DNA from 2 places in the Streptomyces sp. NPDC043861 genome. Region 1 is predicted to be linked to the other one. Evidence: riboswitches for the same ligand, from Rfam matches in the RefSeq annotation. Region 1 holds a riboswitch; the other holds the start of a gene.
The links. Region 1 has a riboswitch for cobalamin ahead of metE (5-methyltetrahydropteroyltriglutamate--homocysteine S-methyltransferase). Riboswitches for the same ligand answer to the same signal wherever they lie in the genome.
Positions count from the first base shown of each region.

Region 2: another riboswitch for cobalamin. It lies ahead of AC068D_RS13860 (cobalamin biosynthesis protein); the one in region 1 lies ahead of metE (5-methyltetrahydropteroyltriglutamate--homocysteine S-methyltransferase).

Region 1 covers NZ_JBWKDP010000012.1:213,589-219,296, reverse strand. Annotated here, with positions in the region: gene metE (5-methyltetrahydropteroyltriglutamate--homocysteine S-methyltransferase) at 1-1,905, opposite strand, end outside; cobalamin riboswitch at 2,069-2,293, opposite strand; gene AC068D_RS26040 (3-hydroxybutyryl-CoA dehydrogenase) at 2,513-3,382, opposite strand; gene aceB (malate synthase A) at 3,379-4,977, opposite strand; gene aceA (isocitrate lyase) at 5,371-5,708, opposite strand, start outside.
Region 2 covers NZ_JBWKDP010000005.1:67,110-72,817, forward strand. Annotated here, with positions in the region: gene AC068D_RS13845 (class II aldolase/adducin family protein) at 1-485, opposite strand, end outside; gene AC068D_RS13850 (inorganic phosphate transporter) at 765-2,006, shown strand; gene AC068D_RS13855 (hypothetical protein) at 2,023-2,244, shown strand; cobalamin riboswitch at 2,376-2,511, shown strand; gene AC068D_RS13860 (cobalamin biosynthesis protein) at 2,543-3,523, shown strand; gene AC068D_RS13865 (cobyric acid synthase) at 3,520-5,028, shown strand; gene AC068D_RS13870 (putative cobaltochelatase) at 5,123-5,708, shown strand, end outside.

The DNA.
Region 1 (5,708 bases):
CCAGGCGAGATAGCCGGCGCGGTCCGCGGCCCGCAGGGGCAACGTCTCGCGCAGGGCGGGTTCGTCGACCTGGATGACGGAGGTGCCCGCCGCCTCCAGGTCGTCCACCTCGTCGCGCAGGGCGAGAGCCACCTGGCGGGCGGTGTCGCCGAGCGGTTGGTCGTCCCGGACGAAGGACCAGGCGAGCATCGTGACCGGCCCGGTGAGCATGCCCTTCACCGGACGGTCGGTGAGGGACTGGGCGTAGCGGGTCCAGCGGACCGTCATCGGCACCGGCCGGGAGATGTCACCGGCGAGAATCGGCGGCCGCACGTAACGGGTGCCGTACGACTGGACCCAGCCGTGCCGGGTGGCGAGGTAGCCGGTGAGCTGTTCTGCGAAGTACTGCACCATGTCGTTGCGTTCGGGCTCGCCGTGCACGAGGACGTCGATACCCGCCTCCTCCTGGAAGGAGATCACCTCGCGGATCTCCGCCTCGATGCGCTGCTCGTAGCCCGCGGTGTCGATCCGTCCGCCGCGCAGATCGGCGCGGGCCGTGCGCAGAGCCGTGGTCTGAGGGAAGGATCCGATGGTGGTCGTAGGCAGCAGGGGCAGCCCGAGGTGGGCACGCTGGGCCGCGGCGCGCTCGGCATAGGGCTGGGAACGCCGGGCGTCGGTGTCAGTGATCGCCGCGGTGCGCGCACGTACGGCGGGGTCGTGGGTGATGGGCGAACCGGCGCGGGAGGCCAGGTCGGCCCGGTTGGCGGCGAGTTCCGCGGCGATGGCGTCCGTGCCCTGGCCGAGTCCGCGGGCGAGGGTGACGATCTCGTCGGTCTTCTGCCGGGCGAAGGCGAGCCAGCGAAGGATCTGCGGGTCGATGTCGCGCTCCTCGGCACTGTCCAGCGGGACGTGCAGCAGTGAACAGGACGCGGAGACGTCGACCTGGTCGGCCAGTCCCAGCAGCGTCCCGAGGGTGGCGAGCGACTTGCCCAGATCGTTCACCCAGATGTTGCGTCCGTCGACCACACCGGCGACCAGGCGCTTGCCGGGCAGTCCGCCGACCGCGGCGAGGTCGTCGAGATTCGCGGCGGCCGACCCGGTGAAGTCGAGCGCGAGGCCGTCGACGGGCGCCTTGGCCAGCACCGCAAGTGTGTCCCCGAGGCGGTCGAAGTAGGAGGCGACCAGCAGCTTCGGCCTGTCCGTGAGCGCACCGAGGTCGCGGTAGGCGCGGGCGGCGGCGTTCAGTTCGGCGGGTGTGCGGTCCTGGACCAGTGCGGGCTCGTCCAGTTGGACCCATTCGGCGCCTGCGGCCCGCAGATCCGCGAGCACTTCCGTGTACACCGGCAGCAGCCGGTCGAGCAGCGTCAGCGGCTCGAAGTCCTCGGCCACCCCCGGGGCCGCCTTGGCCAGCAGCAGATAGGTGACCGGTCCGACGAGGACCGGACGGGGCGTCAGGCCGAGCGCGAGTGCTTCCTTGAGCTCACCGACCTGCTTGGTGGAGTCCGCTTTGAACACGGTGTCCGGACCCAGCTCCGGAACCAGGTAGTGGTAGTTGGTGTCGAACCACTTGGTCATTTCCAGCGGCGCCACGTCCCGGGTGCCGCGGGCCATGGCGAAGCAGCCGTCCAAGGCGTCGGCGGCGACGGCTGCGCGGTGGCGGGCGGGGATCGCGCCGACCATCAGGGTGGTGTCGAGGACGTGGTCGTAGTAAGAGAAATCGCCGGTCGGCACTTCGTGGATGCCGGCGTCGGCGAGCTGCTGCCAGTTCGTCCGGCGAAGACCGGCGGCGGTGGCGCGGAGGGCGTCGGCGGTGACACGGCCCTTCCAGTAGCCCTCGATCGCCTTCTTCAGCTCCCGGTTCTGTCCCTGACGGGGGTAGCCGTACAGGGTGGCCCGTGCTGCCGCGGCTGCGGACTCGGTGGTCACGGAGATCTCCTTCGCGAGATGAATCCCTGAGATCCCGGGGACGGGACGAGAACGCGAAGGGCGACGGAACGGACGGAACGCCCAGCGCGGCACAGCGCGGTCATCCGTCCGATGTGTTCGCCGACCCGCCCTCGAGGTCACCGGGATGTCCGCGGGCGAGTCGTTCGCACGCGGGCAACGGGCAGGTCTTCGGACTCGCGGGCCCGTCCGGCCGGATTCCCGGCGGACACCTACTGGCCGTCGCTTCCCAGGCCCGGCTCGGACCCAGTGCGTATGACGGCGGTCGTTCCCGCTCACCGCTGCGGGGCAGTCCCGGATTCCCACCGGGTTCCCTCTTACGACGCATCCCGCCTGGCGGACGGGGCGAACCAGCTGCACCCGTCAGCCTACGGGGCGTTGAGCCGACGCGGAGAATCACCTCCGCCATTCGGACGGTGAGCTGAGACACGCGGCCGTGGTGCTTGAAACGGCGCGGGGGCGGGAAGCGCCGACCTCCGCGCTTCCCGCCCCTCCCCCGTGGGTTCCCGCCGGTTCCCTCCTCCAGCGGCGTGGCCCGGGCCCCTCAGCCCGGGCCCACCGGGCCCCTCAGCCCGGTCGTACCAGGAACTCAGCCGTGTTCGTACGCATGGAAACCGCGGCCGGTCTTGCGGCCCAACAGGCCTGCCTCGACCATGCGCTGGAGCAGCGGCGGCGGGGCGTACAGCGGCTCCTTGAACTCGTCGTACAGGGACTCCGCGATCGAGGCCACCGTGTCCAGGCCGATCAGGTCCGCGAGCTTCAGCGGCCCCATGGGATGGGCGCAGCCGAGCTCCATGCCGGCGTCCACATCGGCGGGGGAGGCGAATCCGGACTCCGTCATGCGGATCGCCGACAGCAGGTACGGGACGAGCAGGGCGTTGACCACGAACCCGGCCCTGTCCTGCGAGCGGATCACGGTCTTGCCGAGGGCCCGGGCAGCGAATTCCTCGGTCGCGGCGACCGTCCCGGCCGACGTGTGCAGGGAGGTCACGACCTCCACCAGCGGCAGTACGGGCACCGGATTGAAGAAGTGCAGGCCCACGACCCGGTCGGCGCGGCCCGTCGCCATGCCGAGCCGCGTGACCGGCAGGGAGGAGGTGTTGGTCGCCAGCACCGCGGCCGGATCGGCCACGATCTTGTCGAGTGAGGCGAAGACCTCGGTCTTGGCGTCCGGGTTCTCCACGATCGCCTCGACGACCAGCTGCCGGTCGGCCAGGTCTTCCAGGCAGCCGGTGAAGACCATCCGGTCGAGGGCGTCCCGCGCCGCGTCCCGCTCCAGCTTTCCACGGTGCACCGCACGGTCCAGGGAGCCGGCCACCCGTTCCCGCGCGGTGCGGGCGGCCGGCGCGTCCACCTCGCACACCACCGTGTCCAGTCCGGCTCGCGCGCACACCTCCGCGATTCCGGCGCCCATCTGTCCGCCGCCGACCACGCCGACGCGCTGGATGCTCCCGCTCACGACCGGGCCTCCGCACGCACGACGAGGTGACGGGAGTAGGCGTCCGGCGTGAAGAACAGCGGCAACTCGTGTTCCAGGGAGGTCCGTTCGAAGAGATCGCGCACTTCGTCGACGGCCGCCCACGGGTACTCGGCACCCAGAGCGGCGACCTCGTCGTCGAGCAGCCGCAGCACCGTCTCGCGGTCGACGACGCGGTGGCGCAGCCACTGCCAGATCTGTACGCGGGCGATCTCCGCGGTGGCGGCGTCCTCCATCAGGCCGTACAGGGCAACGGCTCCCTGCCCCCGTAGCCAGGCGTCGAAGTAGCGCAGGGCGATCGCGATGTTGGTGCGGACCCCCTCCGGGGTGGGCGGGCCGCTGATACGGCGCACCGACAGCAGATCGGCAGCGGTGACCTCGACGTCGTCACGGGTGCGGTCGATCTGGTGCGGCCGTTCGCCGAGAACGCCGTCGAACACCTCGCGGCACACGGGGACGAGCCCGGGGTGGGCGACCCACGAGCCGTCGAAGCCGTCCTCGGCCTCGCGCTCCTTGTCCAGCCGCACCTTGGCGAGGGCTGCCTCGTTGGCGGCCGGGTCCTTGCTGGGCATGTGCGCGGCCATGCCCCCGATGGCGTGGGCGCCGCGCTTGTGGCAGGTGCGGACCAGCAGCTCGGTGTAGGCGCGCATGAACGGGGCGGTCATGGTGACCTGGGCGCGGTCCGGGAGCAGGAAGTCGGTCCGGTGACCGAAGGTCTTGATGAGGCTGAAGAGGTAGTCCCAGCGGCCGGCGTTCAGGCCCGAGCTGTGCTCGCGGAGCTCGTAGAGGATCTCCTCCATCTCGAACGCCGCGGTGATGGTCTCGATCAGGACGGTGGCGCGGACCGTCCCACGGGGGATGCCGAGGAGTTCCTGGGCGAGGACGAAGACGTCGTTCCAGAGCCGGGCTTCGTAGCGGTTCTCCAGCTTGGGGAGGTAGAAGTACGGGCCGTGTCCGGAGTCGAGCTGACGCTGTGCGCAGTGGAAGAAGTACAGGCCGAAGTCGACCAGGGAGGCGGGGACCGGCCGTCCGTCGAACTCCAGGTGCTCCTCGGTGAGGTGCCAGCCGCGAGGACGGACCACGATGGTGGCGAGCCCGTCGTGGTCGCCGAGCCGGTATTCCCTGCCCTCGGGGGTGGTGAAGTCGATCCGGCGCTCGATGGCGTCGAGCAGGGTGAGCTGGCCGCCGACGATGTTGTTCCAGGAGGGGGAGGTGGCGTCCTCGAAGTCGGCCATCCAGACGGCGGCGCCGGAGTTGAGGGCGTGGACGGCCATGCGGCGGTCGGGCGGGCCGGTGATCTCGACCCGACGGTCCGTCAGGCCGGGCGCAGGCGGGGCGACGTGCCAGGACGGGTCGGCGCGCACGGCGCTGGTGACCAGTGGGAAGTCGAGCGGGGATCCCGTGGAGAGGCGTATCGCCTGCCGCCGCCGCTCCTTGAGCAGCTCCTGTCGGCGCTCGCCGAAGGCTGCGGCGAGGCTGCCCACGAAGTCCAGGGCGGCGGGGGTGAGGATCTCGTCATGCCGGTGGCCGGGAGCCGCAAGGACGCGGATGCGTTGGGCCAGTGCACTGGTGGACATGGGGTTCTCCTGAGCAGGGAAGCGGAGCGGGGGCGGACGGAGACGGTCGTCCGGCCCCCGTTCGGCAAGGGGGCCGGACCGGACGGATGCCCGGCTGGGCGGCCTGGTGCTGTGACCGGAAGGGTTCACCCGCTCGCGACGCCCTGCACGGCTCCTCTCGGCGACTGCTGGGAGGTGCCGCCACGCTGCGTTGTCGCATCAGCCGAGTACGTCCGGTACGGGGGGCGATCTCCCCGGCCTCCGGCCGGGGTGGGGGGACCTCCGGCGGAGCCGGGGGGAGTGCCCCCGCCGCCTTGCGATGCTTCCCCTCGGCCCTGGCGGGCCCGGGGAGACCGCAGGTGCCGGACGCCGCGAGCTTCCCGGCAGACCCTTCCGGTCACCGCGGTCAACGCACTAGTGGAACTGCTCCTCCTCGGTGGAGCCGGCGAGGGCCGTGGTGGAGGAGGCCGGGTTGACGGCGGTGGAGACGAGGTCGAAGTAGCCGGTGCCGACCTCGCGCTGGTGCCTGACCGCGGTGAAGCCGTGCTGCTGGGCGGCGAACTCCCTTTCCTGCAGGTCGACATAGGCGGTCATGCCGTGCTCGGCGTAGCCGCGGGCCAGGTCGAACATGCCGTGGTTGAGGGAGTGGAAGCCGGCCAGGGTGATGAACTGGAACCGGTAGCCCATGGCGCCGAGCTCGCGCTGGAACTTGGCGATCTGGTCGTCGTCCAGCGCGGCCTTCCAGTTGAACG
Region 2 (5,708 bases), on a different contig from region 1:
GTGCGGTCCGCGAGCGCGTCGAGCATGTTCCCGGCCAGCTCGTCCGTTCCGTAGAGGGCGTACGGGGCGACGCGGACGGGCCCGCCGAGGGCCGCGGCCATGTAATGGATCAACGGCAGTTCGGTGGTCAGCGTGGACACGGCGGTGGCATGCACGGCGTGGGTGTGGACGACGGCGGTCGCATCCGTGGCGCGGTAGATCTCCAGATGCATCGGCAGCTCACTGGTGGGGGTGAGATCGCCGATCAGCCGCTTCCCGTCCAGCCCGACGGCGACGACGTCCTGCGCGCCGAGTCTGTCGTAGGGCACTCCGCTCGGAGTGACGAGGACGAGGTCACCGGCGTCGGTCGGGACGCGTACGGAGACGTTTCCCGAGGTCCCGACGACGAGTCCGTCCGCCACGGTCCGGCGGGCGGTGGCCACGAGGCCGGCCCATGCCTTCCCGATGAGGTCCTGCCGCTGCTTCTCCTGCTGCCACCCGGTCATGCAGTGATCCTTCCAGGCCCTCCACCGCTCACGGGCCGGGGTGACCGGAATCTCCTCGGCGGTTCACGGACGGCGCCGGCGGGGTCCGGGGCACGGTGGCGAAATGCCCTTCAGGCCCTCCCCGACACGGATCCACCGGACTCCGCGGTCCCTCCGCTTCACAAGCGGAGGGGGAGAAACTCGCTTGGTGACACCGCAACGCCCGACCCAGTTCATCTTCCGTTCACCCAGATTGCCTACGTTCGGCGGGCCACTGACGTCCAATAGAAGCCTGGGTAAATGGAAAACATCACGCTTCTCCTCGGGATCGTGATCATTACCGCTCTCGTGTTCGATTTCACGAACGGTTTCCACGACACAGCCAACGCGATGGCGACGACCATCTCGACCGGTGCACTCAAGCCGAAGACGGCGGTGGCCATGTCCGCCGTGCTCAATCTCGTCGGCGCCTTCCTGTCCGTCGAGGTCGCCAAGACGATCTCCGGCGGAATCATCAACGAAGAGGGCATACGCACAGAAGTGATCTTCGCGGCGCTCGTCGGCGCCATCCTGTGGAACCTCTTCACCTGGCTGCTGGGCCTGCCGTCCAGCTCCTCGCACGCACTCTTCGGCGGTCTGATCGGTGCGGCCGTGATGTCCGCCGGCTTCTCCGCCGTCGACGGCGGCACCATCGTCACCAAGGTCCTGATCCCGGCCGTCGCCGCCCCGCTCGTCGCCGGCCTCGCCGCGTTCTTCGCGACGAAGCTGACGTACAAGATCGGCAGCACGGCCGACGACAAGGCCACCTCCAAGGGCTACCGCGCCGGCCAGATCGCCTCGGCCGGGCTCGTCTCCCTCGCCCACGGCACGAATGACGCGCAGAAGACCATGGGTGTCATCACCCTGGCCCTCGTCACGGGCGGCGTCCTCGCCCCCGGCTCGAACCCCCCGATGTGGGTCATCGTCGCCGCCGGTGTGGCGATCGCGCTCGGCACGTACCTCGGCGGCTGGCGCATCATCCGCACCATGGGCAAGGGCCTGACCGACCTCCGGCCGCAGCAGGGCTTCGCCGCCCAGACCAGCGCGGCCACGGTCATCCTGGCCTCCTCGAACCTGGGCTTCTCGCTCTCCACCACCCAGTCGTGCTCCGGCGCCGTGATGGGCGCGGGCCTCGGCCGCAAGGGCGGTGTGGTCCGCTGGTCCACCGCGACCCGGATGTTCGTCGCCTGGGGCCTGACCCTGCCGGCCGCCGGTCTGGCCGCAGCAGGCGCCGAGTTCCTGACCGCTCAGGGCACCTGGGGCATCGTCGCCGTCGCGGTGCTGCTGATCTCGGGCTCGGGCGCCATCTGGGCGCTCTCGCGCCGCAAGCCGGTGGACCACACGAACGTCACCGACGACGAGATCGGGGAGCCCGCGGGTGTGATCACCACCGCCATCGCCGCCGTCACCCCGCCTCCCACCGTGGCCGCGGCCGAGGAGCTGAAGGCCACCATCCCGGCACCCGCCGGTGAGACCTCCCCCGCACCCACCGCCACGGTGTAAGGAAAGAACGAACAGCATGAAGATCGACTGGGCAGCTCTCGGCTCCGTCTTCGGCGTGAGCCTCGTCGTCACCGTCGCCCTGGTGGGCATGTTCACCCTGGGCATCGTGGGCCTCTCCCGGCAGGAAGCGGCCGCCGCGCAGGGTGGCTCCGCGCCCCTCGCACGCACGGGCGCCTACGCCTCCTTCGCGCTGTGCGCGGCCGCGGTCGCGTACGGCATCTATCTGATCGTGATCTGACGGCCCCGAACCGCGGACGATCCCACAGGGCAGGAGCCGGACCTCTTCCGAGAGGTCCGGCTCCTGCCGTGTCCGGGACCCGTGTGGGACTCCGCACACTGTCCCTGCGCAGGTCAAAGGCGAGTTGACGGGTGTTCGCGGCCCATGGTGGACTTCCGGAGCCATTACGGCGGCAGAAGAGGAAGCCGGTGCGAATCCGGCGCGGTCCCGCCACTGTCACGGGGTGTACTCCCGGAGCCAGGAACTCTCTCCCGCCGGTCACGTCGAGCCAGGGCGCGGACCCTGAGTGAGGACGAACATGCCTGCCGAGCCGGGAGGCTGGGGGGGTGTCTCCCCAGGGATCACTTTTGCGTGCGGTGCCGCAGCCGGACTTGCCGGCGACCTGCTTCTCGGCGATCCGCGCCGCGGGCATCCGGTCGCCGCGTTCGGCCGGGCCGCCGCTGCCGTCGAACGGGCGCTCTGGCGCGACCACCGGGGCTGGGGCGCTCTGCACACCGCCGTGTGCGCCGGCGGCGCGGTCGCGATGGGCGCGTTCGCCGCTGCCGGCCTGAGCCGTTCCCGTACCGCGTCCGTCGCCCTGGTCGCGGCCGCCACATGGACGGTCGTCGGCGGTACTTCGCTGGGCCGGGAGGCCGAAGCGATCGGCGCGGCGCTGGCGGCCGGGGACATCGAAGCCGCCCGCGAGCGGCTGCCCCATCTGTGCGGGCGTGACCCGCAGGCACTCGACGGCCCCGGGATCGCCCGCGCCGTCGTCGAATCAGTCGCCGAGAACACCTCCGACGCCGTCGTCGGGGCCCTGGTGTGGGGCGCGCTCGCCGGGGTGCCGGGGCTCGTCGGCTTCCGCGCCGTGAACACCCTGGACGCCATGGTGGGGCACAGATCTGCCCGCTACCGACGGTACGGCTGGGCGTCGGCGAGGCTGGACGACGTGGCGGGCTGGCCGGGTGCACGCCTCACCGCCGGACTCGCGGCAGTCGCGGGCGGCGATCCGCGCGGTGCCGTACGGGCCTGGCGCCAGGACGCCGCGAAGCATCCGAGCCCCAACGCGGGTCCGGTGGAGGCGTCGTTCGCGGGCGCGCTCGGGGTAAGGCTCGGGGGGACGCTCTCGTACGGCGGGCGGGTCGAGCACCGGCCCGTGCTCAACGCAGCGGGGCGCGCCGTCGAGGTCGCGGACATCGGGCGGGCGGTGCGGCTGTCGCGGCGCGTGGGCGTACTGGCGCTTGCGGTGTGCGCGGGCACGCGGCTCGTGCACGGGGCAGTGAGGGGGAAGCGGACATGAGCGGTGGTGGACTGCTGGTCGCCGGGACCACGTCGGACGCGGGCAAGAGCGTCGTCACGGCGGGGATCTGCCGGTGGCTGGTGCGCCGGGGCGTGAAGGTAGCGCCCTTCAAGGGGCAGAACATGTCCCTCAATTCCTTTGTGACCCACGAGGGGGCGGAGATCGGCCGGGCGCAGGCCATGCAGGCCCAGGCGGCCCGTGTGGAGCCCTCGGCGCTGATGAACCCGGTGCTGCTCAAGCCGGGCAGCGACCGCTCCAGCCAGGTCGTCCTGATGGGCAGGCCGGTGGGCGAACTGAGTGCGCGCGGCTACCACGGGGGGAGGCAGCGGGAGCTGTTCGAGCCGGTGGTGGAGTGCCTGGAGAAGCTCCGGAGCACGTACGACGCGGTCATCTGCGAAGGAGCCGGCAGCCCCGCGGAGATCAACCTCCGCCGCACCGACATCGTGAACATGGGCATCGCCCGGGCCGCGCGTTTTCCCGTGCTGGTGGTCGGGGACATCGACCGGGGCGGGGTGTTCGCGCAGTTCTTCGGCACGACCGCACTGCTCGCCCCCGAGGACCAGGAACTGGTCGCGGGCTATCTGGTCAACAAGTTCCGGGGCGATGTGACGCTGCTGGAGCCGGGTTTGGAGATGCTGCACGGGCTGACCGGACGCCGGACCTACGGCGTCCTGCCGTATGCGCACGGACTCGGCATCGACGAGGAGGACGGCCTGCGGGTCTCACTGCGGGGGGCCGTTCGCGAGTCCCTGACCGCGGCCCCGGTGGGTGAGGACGTGCTGCGCGTGGCTGTGTGCGCCGTACCGCTGATGTCCAACTTCACCGACGTGGACGCGCTGGCGGCCGAACCCGGCGTCGTGGTGCGTTTCGTGGACCGCGCCGAGGAGCTCGTCGACGCCGATCTGGTGGTGGTTCCCGGTACCCGCGGGACCGTGAAGGCGCTCGGCTGGCTGCGCGAGCGCGGGCTCGCGGACGCCATCGCACGGCGCGCGTCGGAGGGCCGCCCGGTGCTGGGCATCTGCGGCGGATTCCAGGCCCTGGGCGAGCGCATCGAGGACGACGTCGAGTCACGGGCCGGCGAGGTCGAGGGCCTCGGCCTGCTGCCGGTACGGGTGCGGTTCGCGCAGGAGAAGACCCTGGCGCGACCGTCCGGGGAGGCGCTCGGGGAGCGGGTCGAGGGCTACGAGATCCATCACGGAGTCGCCGAAGTGACCGGCGGTGAGCCCTTCCTGGACGGCTGCCGGGTCGGCGCCGTCTGGGGCACCCACTGGCACGGCTCGCTGGAGAGCGACGGCTTCCGCCGGGCGTTCCTGCGGGAAGTGGCGGCGGCCGCCGGGCGCCGTTTCGTACCGGCCCCGGACACGAGCTTCGGCCTGCTGCGCGAGGAACAGCTGGACCGCCTCGGCGATCTGATCGAGGAACACGCCGACACGGACGCGCTGCTGCGGCTGATCGAGAGCGGAGCGCCCTCGGGGCTGCCTTTCGTCGCGCCGGGTGCGCCGTGAGAGGCGGGATGCCGCTCGGGCGGGAAGAGATCCCCGGGCCGGCCGACGAACGACTGGACGTGCCGGTGGGGCGCGAGCGGGAGGATCGGAACGTATGAGTGGTGCTGTTCATTACCCCTTCACCGCGATCGTGGGCATGGACGATCTGCGGCTGGGACTACTGCTGAACGCGGTTTCGCCCGCCGTGGGCGGGGTTCTCGTGCGCGGCGAGAAGGGCACCGCCAAGTCGACCGCCGTGCGCGCGCTGGCGGCCCTCATGCCGGACGTGGACGTCGTGTCGGGATGCCGGTTCTCCTGTGCGCCGGGGGCGCCCGATCCCGCCTGCCCGGACGGCCCGCATCGGGACGGGGCCGGGATGGCACGTCCGACGCGGATGGTGGAACTGCCCGTCGGTGCCTCGGAGGACCGGCTGGTGGGGGCGCTCGACATCGAACGGGCCCTCGCGGACGGCGTGAAGGCCTTCGAGCCGGGTCTGCTCGCGGACGCGCACCGAGGGGTGCTCTACGTCGACGAGGTCAACCTTCTCCACGACCACCTGGTGGACCTGCTTCTGGACGCCGCCGCGATGGGCGCCTCGTACGTGGAACGCGAGGGCGTGTCCGTGCGCCATGCCGCACGCTTCCTGCTCGTCGGAACGATGAACCCCGAAGAGGGTGAGCTGCGGCCGCAGTTGCTCGACC